DNA from 4 places in the Streptomyces sp. NPDC046859 genome. Region 4 is predicted to be linked to each of the others. Evidence: riboswitches for the same ligand, from Rfam matches in the RefSeq annotation. Region 4 holds a riboswitch; each other region holds the start of a gene.
The links. Region 4 has a riboswitch for cobalamin ahead of ABZ899_RS12775 (ribonucleoside-diphosphate reductase subunit alpha). Riboswitches for the same ligand answer to the same signal wherever they lie in the genome.
Positions count from the first base shown of each region.

Region 1 (2,933 bases), on a different contig from region 4:
CGCTCCGCGTACAGGTCCAGCAGGGCGTGTGCGGCGGTCTCCGTCCCGGCGCCCGCGTCCAGGACGACCGGGGCGAGGTCGAGGTAGACGCCGTCGAGGGCCCGGCCGAGGGAGGACACCGGGATGCCGGCGTCGCCGAGGACCAGCCAGAGCGAGGTGACGCCGTTCTCCAGGTCCGCCAGCACCACGCCGTCCGCGGCCGTGGTGTGCCGCTGCCGTACGTCCCAGCCGCCGGCCGTGTTGCCCTCGGGGCGCCCGCCCCGGACGAACGGGGTGAAGCCGGGCAGGCCGGGGTCGGGCGCGGCGTCGCGCGCGGTGTACAGGGGGCGGGAGCGCATCCCGTCCTCGAGTGGGGTGGACAGGGCGTCCTCGGCAGCCGTCCCCGACACGTCCTTGCCCGCCTTGCGCAGCACACCCTCCACCAGGTGTTGCCACTGCTCATGGGTTGCGTCAGGGAACTCGGCGGCCAGCGAGAGCCCGTCGTCAGGCAGGACCGTCATGCTCGGATGCTAGGTCAGATCGCCAAAGGAGCAGCAGGGGGCACGGCTGTGACCTTGCCCTCTTCCAGATTGTGACCTGCGTCTCCGCACTCCTCCGCGGCCTGCGCGGGCACGACGGAGGAGCCGCTCGCGGCCCCGACTTGATAGCCTCGCGGAGCTGGTCGAGCCCCTTGCGGGGCCAGGGAATCCGGTGCGAATCCGGAACTGACGCGCAGCGGTGAGGGGGACGGGCGGGGCAGGCACGCCACTGGGAGACCGGGAAGGCGCCCCGCCGGGACGAACCCGAGTCCGAAGACCTGCCGGCACCTCCGCGCCACCGGGCGGGGAGGACCTCCGCAGGCCGGCTCCGCGTACGAGCCCCGACCCGAAGGCAGTCATGCCCGTACCCCCGCCCCCGCCGTCGTCCGAGCCGCCGCTCCCGGACCGGCGCCCCCCGTCCCCGCCCTGCCGGGTCGTGCTCTGCCGGGACTGCTGCTGCGGCAGCCCGAAGGTGGCCGGTGTGGACCATGCCCGTCAGGCCGCCCGGCTGAGGGACAGCGTGCCCGTACGCGTCTCGGACTGCCTCGACGTCTGCGACCACGCCAACGTGGTCGTCGTCCAGCCCTCCGCCGCGGCGCGGGCGGCGGGCGCCCGCCCGGTCTGGCTCGGCCTCGTCAACGATCCGGACGCCACCGAGGACGTCATCGCCTGGGTCCGGGCGGGTGGCCCCGGCGTCGCCCCCTGCCCGGAGATCCTCGACCTCCACACCTTCCCCCCGCCCTCGTCCCGCGCCCCCGGGAACGGCTGACCATCCGCTCGTCGCGGCGGTGACGGGTTCAGGCGTCATCCTGGCGGCGTCGCGCGCAGGTGGTCGCCCACCGGTGCGGGCAGGCCGGCGAGAGTCCGCGTGGGGTGGCGGCCCGGGTCAGGCGGCCTGGCCCGGTCCGCCCGACCTCCACACCTTCACGCCACCCTCGCTCCACGCCCCCATGAACGGTTGAACATCGAACGGGCGGTCACCTGATACCTCCGAGGATGCCCCGGCCTTCAGGCCTGGAGGAATCGGACCCCTGCGGAGCAGGGCGAGGAAGGAGCCATCGCCGTCAGGGCGATTGGTCGTCGCCGTCCATGGTGGTGAGGGCGACCTCAAGCAGATGCAGGATCTCGGAGTTGACCGAAGCCCAGCCGCTCCCGGCCACGGGCCGTGTCCTCGGCGTGGACTGGGGCGTCAAGGAGACCGCGACCACCACGTCCGACGCCCACGACCTCCCCCACACCCAGCATGGGAAGAACGCCGCACACAAACTCGCCTGCTACCAGCGGATGATGGCCCGCCGCAAGCCCGCACGCGGGCAGGCCGCGTCCAAGGGCTACCGGCAGGCGCAGCTGCGGGCCGCGAAGCTGCACAAGAAGGTCGCCCGGCAGCGGCAGGACACCGCCCGCAAATGGGCCAAGTCCGTGGTCCGCGACCACGATGCGATCGCCGTCGAGGACTTCCGGCCGAAGTTCCTCGCCAAGTCCACGATGGCGCGCAAGGCGGCGGACGCCGCGATCGGCGCCACCAAGACCGCCCTGATCGAGATGGGTCGCAAGCACGGGCGGGACATCCGCCTCGTCAATCCCGCACATACCACCATGGACTGCGCGTCGTGCGGAGCGAGAACCAAGCACGCACTTCCTCTTTCGGAACGTACCCACACCTGCACCGCGTGCGGAGTCGTATCCCCCAGGGACAAGAACTCCGCCCGCGTGATGCTCGTCCGGGCTGGTCTCAACCCGGCTGGTGCCGAGGGCGTAAGACCTCCGGGAGCGCTGCTCCCGGAGGCAGCCTGAGCCAGGAATCCCCTCCCTTCAGGGAGGGGAGGATGTCAAGGAAGATCGGACGGACCCGTCCGCGCCGACCGCGAGGTGACGCCCGCCATGTTCACCACCCGTCCCACCCTCCAGGGCACCTTCGGCATGGTGTCCTCCACCCACTGGCTGGCCTCGCAGTCCGCGATGGCGGTCCTCGAGCGCGGCGGCAACGCCTACGACGCCGCCGTGGCCGGCGCGTTCGTGCTGCACGTCGTCGAACCGCACCTGAACGGGCCGGCCGGCGAGGTGCCGATCCTCCTCGCCCCGGCGGGCGGCGAGGTGCGGGTGCTGTGCGGCCAGGGCGTCGCCCCCGCGGGCGCGACCGTCAGCCACTACCGGGGCCTCGGCCTGGACCTCGTCCCCGGCACCGGACCGCTGGCCGCCGCCGTGCCCGGCGCCTTCGACGCCTGGATGGTCCTGCTGCGCGACCACGGCACCCTGGCACCCGCCGACGTCCTGGAGTACGCCATCGGCTACGCCGAGCACGGACACGCGCCCGTGGAGCGCGTCGGCGAGACCGTGGAGACGGTGCGCGAGCTGTTCGAGACCGAGTGGACCTCCTCCGCCGAGGTGTACCTGCCGGACGGCGAGCCGCCCCGG
Region 1 is NZ_JBEYXR010000004.1:297,199-300,131, reverse strand. It holds gene ABZ899_RS07690 (methylmalonyl-CoA mutase family protein) at 1-500, opposite strand, end outside; cobalamin riboswitch at 642-819, shown strand; gene ABZ899_RS07685 ((2Fe-2S) ferredoxin domain-containing protein) at 877-1,287, shown strand; partial or broken gene ABZ899_RS07680 (transposase) at 1,656-2,312, shown strand; gene ABZ899_RS07675 (gamma-glutamyltransferase) at 2,400-2,933, shown strand, end outside.
Region 1: another riboswitch for cobalamin. It lies ahead of ABZ899_RS07685 ((2Fe-2S) ferredoxin domain-containing protein); the one in region 4 lies ahead of ABZ899_RS12775 (ribonucleoside-diphosphate reductase subunit alpha).

Region 2 (2,933 bases), on a different contig from region 4:
CAGCCCCGCGCCGCGTGCGATCCCCATGTTCACGATGTCGGTGCGCCGCAGATTGATCTCGGCCGGGGAACCGGCCCCCTCGCAGATCACCGCGTCGTACGTGGCCCGCAGTTCGGCGAGGGAGTCCAGCACGGTGCCGAGCAGCCGCTGCTGCCGTCCGCCGTGGTAGCCGCGTGCGCTCATCTCGCCCACCGGCCTGCCCAGCAGCACCACCTGACTGCTCTGGTCCCCGCCCGGCTTCAGCAGGACGGGGTTCATCAGCGCGGTCGGCTCGATACGGCACGCCTGGGCCTGCATGGCCTGCGCCCGCCCGATCTCCGCGCCCTCGCGGGTGACGAACGAGTTCAGCGACATGTTCTGCGCCTTGAAGGGCGCGACCTTCACGCCCTGGCGCACCAGCCACCGGCAGATCCCGGCGGTGACGACGCTCTTGCCGGCGTCGGAGGTCGTGCCGGCGACGAGCAGCCCGCCCTTCACGAGACACGTCCTCTCGCCCCGCGCCGCCCGAGCAGGAGCCGCGCCCCGGCGCACACGCCCAGGGCGAGCACCCCGACCCGCTGGGAGAGACGCACGGCCCGCTCGATGTCGGCGACCCGGACGGCCCGTCCGGCGGCGCCGTTCAGCACGGGCCGGTGCTCCACCCGCCCGCCGTACGACAGCGTCCCGCCGAGCCGCACCCCGAGCGCGCCCGCGAACGACGCCTCCACCGGGCCCGCGTTGGGGCTGGGATGCCGGTGCGCGTCCGCGCGCCAGGCCCGTACGGCGCCCCGGGGGTCGCCCCCGGCGACGGCGGCCAGCGCGGCGGTCAGCCGGGCACCCGGCCAGCCGGCCACGTCGTCGAGACGGGCCGAGGCCCAGCCGTAGCGGCGGTACTCGGGGGAGCGGTGCCCGACCATGGCGTCGAGGGTGTTGACGGCCCGGAACCCGGCGAGGCCCGGCACGCCGGCGACGGCTCCCCACACCAGGGCGCCGACCACGGCGTCCGAGGTGTTCTCGGCGACGGACTCCACGACCGCCCGCGCGATCCCGTCGGCGTCCAGCGCCTGCGGGTCGCGGCCGCACAGATGCGGCAGCCGCGCCCGCGCCGCCTCGACGTCGCCTGCCTCCAGGGCACGTCCGACGGCCCGGGCCTCCCGGGCGAGCGACGTGCCGCCGACGACGGCCCAGGTGACGGCGCCGGTCAGGGCGACGGAGGCGGCGGGGGAGGGGCGCACGGCACGTGCGCCCAGCGCGGCGGCCGCCACGGCGCCACCGGCGCACACGGCGGTGTGCAGCACACCCCAGGCGCGGTGGTCGCGCCACAGCACTCGTTCCACGGCGCCCGCGGCACGTCCGAACGCGGCGACCGGATGCCCACGGCGTGGATCGCCGAGCAGCAGGTCACCGAGGAGTCCGGCGGCGGCGCCGTACGCGAAGACGCGTTCGGCACGCATGGGGTTCAGCCGGTGGTGGCGTCGGACAGGGGTCCGGTACTGCGTGACGAGCGGCAGGCGAGCATCGCGTGATGTCCTCACTCAGGGTGTCCACGCCCTGGTTCGACGAGACCGGCGGCGAGAGTTCCTGGCTCCCGGGGGTTACTACCCCGGTGACAGTGGCGGGACCGCGCCGGATTCGCACCGGCTTCCTCTTCTGCCGCCGTAGATGGCTCCGGAAGTCCACCATGGGTCGCGACGGCCGTCAACTTGCCTGTGACCTGCGACGGGAGAGTGTGCGCAGGCCCACACACACCGAAGGTGCGCGACGGTGTCCCGTCACGCACCTCAGGAGTCGCGCGCCGTGCGTCAGGCCACGATGAGATAGATGCCGTACGCCACGGCCGCCGTGCACGCCGCGAAGCACGCGTACGCGCCGGTGACCGCGAGCGCGGCCGAGTCGCCCTGGGCGACCGCCCGTTCGCGGCGCGAGAGGCCCGCGATGCCGAGGGTGAACAGGCCCACGAGGGCCACCGTGACGACGAGACTGACACCGAAGACGGAGCCGAGGGACGCCCAGTCGATCTTCATGCTGCTTCCTTGTGTTGCCGGGAGGGGGGACCGGGGGTCACACGCCGGCCTTGGAGGGCTCGGCTCCGGATGCCGGTGCGGGGAGGGTGACCGCGAGGTCCTCGGTCACCGTGCCCGCGGGAGGCGGGGTCACGGCGGCCATGGCGGTGGTGACCACGCCGGCGGGCTCGTCGTAGTCGGTGACGTTGGTGTGGTCGATGACCTCGCGGCGGGAGATCTTCCAGATGGCGGCGCTGGAGGCGACCAGGAAGACCGCGACGGCGGCGGTGCCCCAGTCGCCGAGACCCGTCACGTACTCGGCGAGCGCGGCGACCAGCGCGGCGGCCGGCAGGGTCAGGCCCCAGGCGACGAACATCCGGGTGGCCGTGGACCAGCGGACCACGCCGCCCTTGCGGCCCAGACCGGCGCCCATCACGGAGCCGGAGACCGAGTGCGTGGTGGACAGGGAGAAGCCGAGGTGGGAGGAGGCCAGGATGACCGTCGCCGCGCTGGTCTGGGCGGCGAAGCCCTGCTGCGGCTGGAGGTCGGTCAGGCCCTTGCCCATGGTGCGGATGATCCGCCAGCCGCCCAGGTAGGTGCCGAGCGCGATGGCCAGGCCGGCGGAGAGGATGACCCAGGTGGGCGGGTCCGAGTCGGGGGCGAGGGTGCCGCCCGCGACGAGGGCGAGGGTGATGATGCCCATGGTCTTCTGGGCGTCGTTGGTGCCGTGGGCGAGGGAGACGAGGCCCGCGGAGGCGATCTGACCGGCGCGGTAGCCCTTCTTCGCGGCCTGGCCGTCGGCCTTCCTGCCGAGCGTGTAGGTGAGCCGCGTGGCCAGCAGGGCCGCGACGCCCGCGACGATCGGGGCGGCGACGGCCGGGAGCAGGACCTTGGTGACCAGCACGTCGCCGTGGACGGCGCCGACGCCCGCCGAGGCGATGGTGGCGCCGA
Region 2 is NZ_JBEYXR010000005.1:357,946-360,878, forward strand. It holds gene ABZ899_RS09945 (cobyric acid synthase) at 1-477, opposite strand, end outside; gene ABZ899_RS09950 (cobalamin biosynthesis protein) at 474-1,433, opposite strand; cobalamin riboswitch at 1,532-1,675, opposite strand; gene ABZ899_RS09955 (hypothetical protein) at 1,782-2,003, opposite strand; gene ABZ899_RS09960 (inorganic phosphate transporter) at 2,041-2,933, opposite strand, start outside.
Region 2: another riboswitch for cobalamin. It lies ahead of ABZ899_RS09950 (cobalamin biosynthesis protein); the one in region 4 lies ahead of ABZ899_RS12775 (ribonucleoside-diphosphate reductase subunit alpha).

Region 3 (2,933 bases), on a different contig from region 4:
GTCGAGGTCGGCGAAGACGTTCTCGCCGCCGGCCAGGCGGATCAGCTCGGTGCCCAGGCTCTTGCCGCCCGCGGTGAATGCGGCCTTGTCGCCGCTGTCGTAGACGAAGACGGGCACCTCGGGCTCGCCTTCGACCGTGCCTGCGGCCTTGCCGACGCGGCCCCTGAGTTCGGTGACCAGCTTGTCGGCCCGGTCCGAGACACCGAAGATCTTGCCGATGGTGCGGATCTCGTCGTAGGTGTCCTCCATCGTCACCTTCTTCTTGCCGCAGTACTCACGGTTGAGGTAGGTGTCGATGCCCGCGTCGGCGAACGCTGAGCGGGAGCGGCCCTCCTTCTCGGCGAAGGCACTGCCGTAGCCGCCGTAGACGAGTTCGGGTTCGGCATCCAGGACCTTCTCGAACGACGGTTCCTTGCGCGCCAGTTCGGGAACCGCCTCGTAATCCTTCTTCAGCTCGGGCAGAACCGCGGAGTCGGGGAAGGCCTTGCCGACCATGCGATCCTTCAGGCCGAGGGCGAGCATGAGTTCAGCCGGGTGCTGGTGGATGGTGACCACCCGTGACGGCGGCTTGTCGTACGTCCTCCTCACGCCGCAGTTGTCGATGGTGACCGGGAAACCCGCGGGCACGGCCGCGGTCGCCTTCGCGTCCCCGCCGCTCTCGTCGGCCGCACCGCAGCTCGTGGTCAACAGCACTGACGACAGAGCCACGGCAGCGGCCGTGGCACGAAGGAGCCCGCGCGTGCGGGCAGGGGTGAACAGCTGGGACACGTGAAGCCTCCTGGAGTCCGCGCTCCTCGGATCGGGCCCGCGACGGACCAGTGTCCTGACTCCCGGATCGACGCTTCCTCCGCCTTCCCGCGCGGCGCGCAGTGGCGTGTCGGAGGGGCGCTCCCCGGTCACAGTGGCGGGACCGTGCCGGATTCGCACCGGCTTCCTGTCTCCCGTCGCGGCGATGACCAGGTGATCTTACGATTCCCCGCGTCGCAGGCAAAAGGGCGCGCGGACCCGGCCGTGCGCACCACGCCTCCCTCACGCTTCGCGGACGGCCCGAAGGGTGAGTCGTTCAGCGCTCTCGTCGTAAGGGCGCCCCTCGAACCCGCCGAAGACCTGCCCGCGGCCGAACCCCGCCTCCTCGGCCATCCGTCGCCGCTCCGCCGCGCTGTGCACCCTGAGAAGCCGTGCCGCCGGGCCAGAACCGCCTGGGCGGTTTCCGGTACGGGCGTCAGCGCCGATCGCGAAGCGCGGCGTCACCCTGGCCGTCGCCTTTCCACGGTGGGGGACGGCGGGTTCGGGGTCTGCGTGTCGTCGAGGTCGGCATGGGGGTCGGCCTCCGTTGGCGGCGCTGTCCGGGTGGTCCTCGTCTCGCGGACTCGGTGGGGGGAGTGCGGCTTGGGCGGGCGGGTGGATGAGGCGAGGCAGGTTTCGTCTGGCGGAGACGTCGGCGCTTTCTTGTGTCGATGGTTTGACACAAGTTTTCGCAGCAGGGCATCTTGTATCCATCGTTTGGTACAAGGTGCCTTGGGGGATCTTCACGTGCTCGACACCGTCCCGCTCCAGTCCCGGTTCCTCGACCACGCCGACCATTACGCCCGATGGTCCGGCCTGGCGATCGGCTTCGAGTTCGGGCCGGGCGACCACCGGCAGCGTCGCGACCGTGCCTGGGCCATCGTGGGAGCCTGGGGACTGCTGGTGTCGTGTCAGGTCCTTCTCGTCGTACTGATGCTTCTCGTCGCGCTCACGGACGGGCCCTGCGCCGGCCCGCTCGGCGCGGTCACCATCGTGGTGATCTGCCCCCTGGGTCTGCTGAGCGTGTTCACGTTCGGATGGTCCGTGCTCACCGTGGTGGCGCCACGGGCGGTGGACGACGGTGTGGCGGACGAGGGGAGTGGCGACGATGAGTGAACGCACCGTCCGTGTCGACACCACCAGCCAGGTACCGCCGTACGAGCAGATCCGTGCCCAGTTGGCCGCGCTCATCCGTACCGGCCGGCTGGCCGAGGGCGAGCGCCTGCCGACCGTTCGGCAACTCGCTGCAGACCTCGGTCTGGCGCCGGGCACCGTGGCCCGTGCCTACCGCGAGCTGGAGGCCGCGAGATTGATCCGGACCCGCCGGGGCGCGGGTACCCGGGTGGCCGAACTCCCGGCCGCGCACGGGCACGATGTCCATCAACTGGACACGCTGGCACGCGACTTCACCTCGGCAGCCCGTGCACTCGGCGCCGGCACCGAGGACATCCTGACCGCCGTCCGCAACGCTCTGGACTCGGGGTCCGAGCCGGTCAAGGCAAAGGACCACAGCGCAACTGAGGGCGTCAAACCGACGGAGGCGTCGGCGACCATCCCGGGCACGGGCGTGCGTGGCAGGTGAAGTCGAGGAGCCTTGCGCGCTGTTCAGTGCGCAAGGCATGCGCTGCTCCGCCGCAGGCGTGGGCTGGGGCGCTCCGTTCGGCGGCCGGTTCACATCCGCAAGAGGTCCGTGCGTGCCCTTTCCTCTTCGGGAACTTCGGTGGAGGCGTGGACAACATCGTCGGCCGCACCTCCGCTCAGGGGTCACGTCATGTCCGCCCTGGACCGGGCCACACAGGCCGAACCGGTCCCGTCGGCAGCTCCGGAACTTGGCCGTTCGCCCGTCCTGCTGCACGACCTCGCCCGGACGGTGACTGGCGCGCAGGCTTTCCCCTCGCGCCCGGTAAGGGCCGGCCGACGCACGGCGACGACACGATGAGCCCGGACTCCGACGTGCAGGACGTCCTGCTGCGGAGGCTGCCAGGCTGATCATGATGCAAGGCCATTCCACCCCCCGGAGCTCGGGTGCCGTCACCACGTCCGGCGGATTCGACACCTCGACCGTACGGAACCCCTGCCGCTGCCCGCTGGTCCGGACAGCGACGGAATCGCCAGGCAGCCGAAGGCAGCCGATGTACTGCTCAGAA
Region 3 is NZ_JBEYXR010000030.1:54,754-57,686, reverse strand. It holds gene ABZ899_RS31205 (ABC transporter substrate-binding protein) at 1-768, opposite strand, end outside; cobalamin riboswitch at 817-938, opposite strand; gene ABZ899_RS31200 (hypothetical protein) at 1,534-1,902, shown strand; gene ABZ899_RS31195 (GntR family transcriptional regulator) at 1,895-2,368, shown strand.
Region 3: another riboswitch for cobalamin. It lies ahead of ABZ899_RS31205 (ABC transporter substrate-binding protein); the one in region 4 lies ahead of ABZ899_RS12775 (ribonucleoside-diphosphate reductase subunit alpha).

Region 4 (2,933 bases):
GACGCCGGGGCCCGGCCTGACCGGCGGGACACCTCCTACGGCAGACTCGCCGTATGGACATCGTGATCCGGCAGGCGGACCCAGGCGAGTACGGCATCCTCGGCGAGATCACCGCACGGGCCTATCTCCAGGACGGCTTCCTCGACTTCGGCGAGAGCGACGACTACCTCGGCGAGCTCAAGGACGTGGCCAGGCGCGCGGCGGCCGCACAGGTGCTCGTGGCCGTCGAGCACGACCGCGTCCTCGGCGGCGTGACCTTCGTCCCGGACGGCGGCCCGATGGCCGATCTGGCCCGCCGCGGCGAGGCGGAGATCCGTATGCTCGCCGTCGACCACGCGGCCCGGGGCCGTGGAGCCGGCGAGGCGCTGGTCCGCGCCTGCGTCGACCGCGCCCGCGCCACGGAGGGGTGTGTGCGGGTGATCCTCTCCTCCCAGTCCACCATGCACTCCGCCCACCGCCTCTACGAGCGCCTGGGCTTCGTCCGCACACCGGACCGGGACTGGAACCCCCTGCCGGAGCTGACCGACCTCATGCTCATCACCTATGAGTTGACGCTCTGACACCAGTACGCCACAACATCTAGGGGTGGCGCGGCGGGCGAGCACAAGATGTATGCTCATGCTCGCTGTCGCCGCAGGGGAATCCGGTGCGAATCCGGAACTGTCCCGCAACGGTGTACCTGTGCATGTCGCGTGCACATCGTCAGTCCGAGGACCTGCCGACAGTGCGTCCCGGCCACCCCCGGCCGGTGCGCTCCGACGTCCGGGCCTCGGGGAATGGGCCGGTGGACGCGACGCCCCGTGCGCTCGTGAGCTGCCCCCTGCCTCCGCGAGGCCCAGTGCCGAGCGAGGGAGAGCCTCACGTGACCATCGCGCCAGCCGAACCGGCCTCAGCGGCGGCCGAACCGGAGAACGACGGTCCCGGTGCCGCGCTGTTGCGGACCCTGACCGAGCTGACCGCCGACCTCCCCGACGCCGACCCCGGCCGGATCGCCGGCGCCGCGCTGCGCGGCCGGTCCGCCCGGGCCGACGAGACGGAGCTGCGCGAGCTCGCCACCGAGGCGGCGGCCGGGCTCATCTCCGAGGACCCCGCGTACAGCAGGCTGGCCGCGCGGCTGCTCACCCGCTCCATCGCCGCCGAGGCGGCCTCGCAGGGCGTCACGACCTTCACCGAGTCGGTCGCGACCGGGCACCGCGAGGGCCTCGTCGCCGACCGGACGGCCGCGTTCGTCCGGGCGCACGCCGGCCGGCTCGACGCGCTCGTCGACCCCGCCGCCGACGACCGGTTCGGCTACTTCGGCCTGCGCACCCTCCACAGCCGCTACCTGCTGCGGCACCCGCACACCCGCAAGGTGATCGAGACGCCCCAGCACTTCCTGCTGCGCGTCGCCGCGGGTCTCGCCGCCGACGACACAGCCGGAGCGGTGGACGAGGTCGCCGCGCTCTACCGACTGATGAGCCGCCTGGAGTACCTGCCGTCCTCCCCCACCCTCTTCAACTCCGGCACCCGGCACCCCCAGATGTCGTCGTGCTACCTCCTGGACTCCCCCAAGGACGAGCTGGACTCGATCTACGACCGCTACCACCAGGTCGCGCGCCTGTCCAAGCACGCGGGCGGCATCGGTCTGTCGTACTCCCGCGTCCGGGCCCGGGGTTCGCTGATCCGGGGGACGAACGGGCACTCCAACGGCATCGTGCCGTTCCTGAAGACGCTGGACGCCTCGGTCGCCGCCGTGAACCAGGGCGGCCGGCGCAAGGGCGCCGCCGCGGTCTACCTGGAGACCTGGCACTCCGACATCGAGGAGTTCCTGGAGCTGCGGGACAACACCGGTGAGGACGCCCGCCGTACGCACAACCTGAACCTCGCGCACTGGGTCCCGGACGAGTTCATGCGCCGGGTCGAGGCCGACGGGCCGTGGAGCCTGTTCTCCCCCGCCGACGTGCCCCACCTGGTCGACCTGTGGGGCGAGGAGTTCGACGCGGCGTACCGCGAGGCGGAGCGCGCGGGGCTGGCCCGCAAGACCCTCCCGGCCCGTGAGCTGTACGGCCGTATGATGCGCACCCTCGCGCAGACCGGCAACGGCTGGATGACCTTCAAGGACGCCGCCAACCGGACCGCCAACCAGACCGCCCTGCCCGGGCACGTCGTGCACTCCTCCAACCTGTGCACCGAGATCCTGGAGGTCACGGACGACGGGGAGACGGCGGTCTGCAACCTCGGCTCGGTCAACCTCGGCGCCTTCGTGCGCGACGGTGACATCGACTGGGAGCGCCTGGACGAGACGGTCCGCACGGCCGTCACCTTCCTCGACCGGGTCGTGGACATCAACTTCTACCCGACCGAGCAGGCCGGCCGCTCCAACGCCCGCTGGCGTCCGGTGGGCCTGGGCGCGATGGGCCTGCAGGACGTCCTCTTCCAGCTGCGGCTGCCCTTCGACTCCCCCGAGGCCAAGGCGCTGTCGACCCGGATCGCCGAGCGCATCATGCTCGCCGCGTACGAGGCGTCCGCCGACCTCGCCGAGCGCGACGGCCCGCTGCCCGCCTGGGAGAAGACGCGGACCGCCCGGGGCGTGCTGCACCCCGACCACTACGACGTCGAGCTCACGTGGCCCGGGCGCTGGGCCGCGCTGCGCGAGCGGATCGCCGCGACCGGGCTGCGCAACTCGCTGCTGCTGGCGATCGCGCCCACCGCCACGATCGCCTCCATCGCCGGTGTCTACGAGTGCATCGAGCCGCAGGTCTCCAACCTGTTCAAGCGCGAGACCCTGTCCGGCGAGTTCCTCCAGGTCAACTCCTACCTCGTCGAGGAGCTGAAGCGGCTCGGCGTGTGGGACGCCCGTACCCGCGAGGCGCTGCGCGAGGCCAACGGCTCGGTGCAAGACTTCGCCTGGATCCCGGCGGACGTACGGGCGCTGTACCGCACGGCCTGGGAGA
Region 4 is NZ_JBEYXR010000007.1:98,475-101,407, forward strand. It holds gene ABZ899_RS12770 (GNAT family N-acetyltransferase) at 54-560, shown strand; cobalamin riboswitch at 578-738, shown strand; gene ABZ899_RS12775 (ribonucleoside-diphosphate reductase subunit alpha) at 863-2,933, shown strand, end outside.